One region of the Mesorhizobium sp. WSM4813 genome, then DNA from elsewhere that is predicted to be linked to it. Evidence: riboswitches for the same ligand, from Rfam matches in the RefSeq annotation. Region 1 holds a riboswitch; the other holds the start of a gene.
What was found. A riboswitch is a leader RNA that binds a small molecule or an ion and turns the genes downstream of it on or off. The one in region 1 is predicted to bind S-adenosylmethionine.
Positions count from the first base shown of each region.

Region 1 (2,450 bases):
AAGGGCGACAGGCTGGGGCCGGTGTGGCGGAAGTAGTCGTGCAAATTCTCGTCGATCCACTTCTTGTCCGACAGGATGATGCCGCCGAGGCAGCGCCCCTGGCCGTCGATGTGCTTGGTCGCCGAATAGACGACGATATGGGCGCCGAGCTGCAGCGGCTTCTGCTGCAAGGGCGTGGCAAAGACGTTGTCGACGATCAGCCGCGCGCCGATCGAATTGGCAAGCGAGGCGACGGCTGCGATGTCGACGACTTCCAGCGTTGGATTGGTCGGGCTTTCAAGGAAGAACAGCTTGGTGTTGGGCCTGACCGCCTGCTCCCAATTGGCAATCTCGGTGCCGTCGACCAGCGTCGCTTCGATGCCGTATCTCGGCGCCAGCGTCTCGACCACCCAGCGGCAGGAGCCGAACAGCGCGCGCGCCGCCACGATATGGTCGCCCGCCCGAGCACTGCACAGCAACGACGCCGTCACCGCCGCCATGCCGGATGCCGTGGCGCGGGCATCTTCGGCGCCCTCCAGCGCACACATGCGCTTCTCGAACATGTCGACCGTCGGATTGGCATAGCGCGAATAGATGAAGCCCGGTTCCTCGCCCTTGAAGCGGGCCTCCGCCGCCTGCGCCGTGTCGTAGACATAGCCTTGCGTGAGATACATCGCCTCGGAGGTCTCGCCGAAGCCGGAACGCAGCGTTCCCGCATGCACGAGGGCGGTCTGAGGCTTCCAGTTGCGCTTGTTGCTCTTCATCACCCTGTTCCAAACACCAAAAATGGTCCAAACACAAAAAAACCGGCCGCGAAAGTCGCAACCGGTCCATATGGCCTTTCGGCCCGACGGTCCTTTAGCGACTTGTTTAACGTGGCTGCAAGCCGACCGGCCAAATCACCACGGGATAACGAACCTTTAGACCCGCACCGCGCTTGCGTCAATTGCCGGCATGATTAAGAGGTTTGTACCAGCAGGTTCCGCGGCAAGGAACTGCAACACAACGAGACCTCGCCCGGCCTTCGAGCGGAGCCAGACTTTGCGGCAGACAGGCATTCTTCCCGATCAGGATATTTCCACGCTGTTCCAGTCGGGCGCGCTGAAGTCGCCGCGCGCGCTCGATGCCGACCAGATCCAGCCGGCCAGCCTCGACCTCAGGCTCGGCGACAAGGCCTGGCGGGTGCGCGCCTCCTTCCTGCCCGGCCCCAACCACAGGGTCGTTGAAAAACTCGACCGCCTGAAGCTGCACGAAATCAGTCTCGCCGATGGTGCGGTGCTGGAGACGGGCTGCGTCTACATCGTGCCGCTGTTCGAAAGCCTGGCGCTTCCGGCGAACATTTCCGCCTCGGCCAACCCGAAGAGCTCGACCGGACGGCTCGACATTTTCACCCGCGTGATGACCGATCGCGGCCACGAGTTCGACAAGATCGCTGCCGGCTACAACGGCCCGCTCTATCTGGAAGTCAGCCCGCGCACTTTTCCGATCGTCGTCCGCGCTGGCTCGCGGCTGTCGCAGATCAGATTCCGCACCGGCAATGCGCTTTTGTCGGAAAGCGAGCTGCACGAATTGCACCGCGCCGAGTCGCTCGTCGCCACCGAGCCGCCGAACATTTCCGGCGGCGGCATCGCACTGTCGATCGATCTCGATGGCGACAAGGACGGGCTGGTCGGCTACCGCGGCAAGCACCACACCGGCCTGGTCGATGTCGACAAGCGCGCCGCACAGGATGTCGTCGATTTCTGGGAGCCGCTCTACAAGAGCGGCGCCGGCGAATTGGTGCTCGATCCGGATGAATTCTATATCCTCGTCAGCCAGGAGGCGGTGCATGTGCCGCCGCTCTATGCCGCCGAAATGACGCCATTCGATCCGCTGGTCGGCGAATTCCGTGTCCACTATGCCGGTTTTTTCGATCCGGGCTTCGGCCATTCGGCGGCTGGCGGCACCGGCAGCAGGGCGGTGCTCGAAGTGCGCAGCCACGAAGTGCCGTTCATCCTCGACCACGGCCAGATCGTCGGACGGCTGGTCTACGAGCACATGCTGAAGCGGCCGCAGGCGCTCTACGGCACAGATCTCGGCTCGAACTATCAGGCACAGGGCCTGAAACTATCCAAGCATTTCCGCGCCGCGCGCTGATCGCGATCAATCAGACTGTGCTTGCCTGACCTTGTGGGCCGTGCTTGGTTGTGCCCAACCGTCAAGGTGGTTGGAACCAAGGGAACAAGAAAATGCATATTTCAAGATGGATCGCATCGGCAGCAACAGCTGCCATGCTGGTGGTGGCTGCCGGGTCCTTGTCGGCGCAAGCACAGGAAAAGTTGAAGATCGCCACCGAAGGCGCTTATCCGCCGTTCAACACCATCACCGCGGATGGCAAGCTCGTCGGCTTCGACATCGACATCGCCAATGCGCTTTGCGCTCAGATGAAGGTCGAATGCGAACTTGTCACGCAGGACTGGGACGGCATGATC
Region 1 is NZ_JBVVQU010000092.1:12,224-14,673, reverse strand. It holds gene AC0L25_RS30865 (O-succinylhomoserine sulfhydrylase) at 1-743, opposite strand, end outside; SAM riboswitch at 818-895, opposite strand; gene AC0L25_RS30860 (2'-deoxycytidine 5'-triphosphate deaminase) at 1,021-2,115, shown strand; gene AC0L25_RS30855 (ABC transporter substrate-binding protein) at 2,208-2,450, shown strand, end outside.

Region 2 (2,450 bases), on a different contig from region 1:
GGTCTCATTATGCGCCACGCTGCGCTCGACATGGGCGCGGTCGCGGATGGCGGCGATGCCGGCCTCGATCGCCGTCGCGTTGACGTTGAAGGGACCCCGCACGCGGTTGATCGCCTCAATGATATGCATCGGCGCGTACATCCAGCCGATCCGCGCGCCGCCGAGGCCGAGCTTGGAGAAGGTGCGGGTCATGACCACGTTTTCTGCACCAGCCACCAGCTCGACGCCGGCTTCATAGTCGTTGCGGCGGACATATTCGGCATAGGCTGCATCCAGCACCAGAAGCACGTTTCGAGGCAGGCCGGCATGCAGGCGGCGCACCTCCTGGAACGGCAAATAGGTGCCGGTCGGGTTGTTGGGGTTGGCGAGGAAGATGATCCTGGTACGCGACGTAACGGCGGCGAGGATCGCATCGACGTCGGCGCGCTCATTGGTTTCCTTGACCGATACCGGGACAGCACCAGCCGACTGGATGTAGATCTTGTAGACCATGAAGCCGTGTTCGGTGATGACAGCTTCATCGCCGGGCGCGAGATAGGTCTGCGCAAGCAGGCCCAGAATCTCGTCGGAACCATTGGAACAGACGATGTTCGCCGGGCTGAGACCATGCACCTCGGCGATCGCCTCCCGCAGGCGCCTGGCAGTGCCGTCAGGATATATGTCGAGTTTGGCCGCGACGTCGCGCGCGGCTTCTATCGCCTTCGGCGAGGGGCCAAGCGGGTTCTCGTTCGACGACAATTTGTGGACCTTGGCAACGCCGGCCGGCGCCGTGCTTTTGCCCGGCACATAGGCTTCGATGTCCATGATCCCCGCGCGGGGCGTTGGACGTGCCTGATCCGATGCCTGGTTCATATGCAAAAATCCGTCGAAAACGCTTCCTCCCGGGAAGCCGCAGCGGAAATACAAGCCGTGGCCTGGAATGTCGAGAGGCGGCTGTCATGGGTGAGCGACTGGCATGGGTGAACGACTAGCCGTTGACGCCGAGGCGCGCCGGTCCTAGAAGAAGCGAAATCCCGTGGTGATTTGGCCGGTCGGCTTGCAGCCACGTTAAACAACTCGCTAAAGGGCCGTTTGCATCCTGTAACCGGCTTTGCGAAGGCGATGCCGGTTTTTTTGTTGTCCGTAGCCGGCCGGACAGTCGCATCGACCCGAAAATCGGAATCGACTTTCGGAAAGCGCGATGGATTAATGTAAGAGGATGCGATGGTCGCGCTGCGCACTAAAAGAACCAACAACGAGGCCGACGAGCCGTCGAGCCCGGTGTTGCGTTTCGGTGCCGACAAGCCGCTCAAGCTCGATGCCGGCACGCTGCTGTCACCGTTCCAGATCGCCTACAAGACTTACGGCACGCTCAACGACGCCCGCTCCAACGCCATCCTCGTCTGCCATGCACTGACCGGCGACCAGCATGTCGCCAGCACCAATCCAGTGACCGGCAAGCCGGGCTGGTGGGAAGTGCTGATCGGCCCCGGCAAGATCATCGACACCAGCCGCTTCTTCGTCATCTGCTCAAACGTCATCGGCGGCTGCCTCGGCTCGACCGGCCCCGCCTCGACCAATCCAGCCACCGGCAAGCCCTACGGGCTCGACCTGCCGATCATCACCATCCGCGACATGGTGCGGGCGCAGTTGATGCTGGTCGATCATTTCGGCATCGAAAAACTGTTCTCGGTGCTCGGCGGCTCGATGGGCGGCATGCAGGTGCTGCAATGGGCGTCGAGCTATCCGGAGCGCGTTTTCTCGGCGTTGCCGATCGCCACTGGCGCGCGCCATTCCTCGCAGAACATCGCCTTCCATGAGGTCGGCCGGCAAGCGGTGATGGCCGATCCGGACTGGCATGGCGGCAAATATTTCGAGCAGGGCAAGCGCCCGGAAAAGGGACTGGCCGTGGCGCGCATGGCCGCTCACATAACTTACCTGTCGGAGGCGGCCCTGCACCGGAAGTTCGGCCGCAACCTGCAGGACCGTGACGCGCTCACCTTCGGTTTCGACGCCGACTTCCAGATTGAGAGCTACCTGCGCCATCAGGGCATGACCTTCGTCGACCGCTTCGACGCCAACTCCTATCTCTACATGACCCGGGCAATGGACTATTTCGACCTCGCCGCCGACCATGGCGGCCGGCTGGCCGACGCCTTTGCCGGCACCAGGACCCGTTTCTGCCTGGTCTCCTTCACCAGTGACTGGCTGTTCCCGACCGAGGAGAGCCGCTCGGTCGTTCACGCGCTGAATGCGGCCGGCGCCTCGGTGTCCTTCGTCGAGATCGAGACCGATCGCGGCCACGACGCCTTCCTGCTCGACGAGCCGGAGCTGTTCGCGGCCATCAACGGCTTCATCGCCTCGGCGGCCCGCGCCAGGGGGCTTAGCGCATGACCCCTGAAGATTGCAGGCTTTCCGGACCGGCATCATGCGCCAGGCATCAGCGCATGACCCCGAAAAATTGCGGACTT
Region 2 is NZ_JBVVQU010000013.1:94,296-96,745, forward strand. It holds gene hisC (histidinol-phosphate transaminase) at 1-852, opposite strand, end outside; SAM riboswitch at 1,006-1,083, shown strand; gene metX (homoserine O-acetyltransferase MetX) at 1,204-2,373, shown strand.
Region 2: another riboswitch for S-adenosylmethionine. It lies ahead of metX (homoserine O-acetyltransferase MetX); the one in region 1 lies ahead of AC0L25_RS30865 (O-succinylhomoserine sulfhydrylase).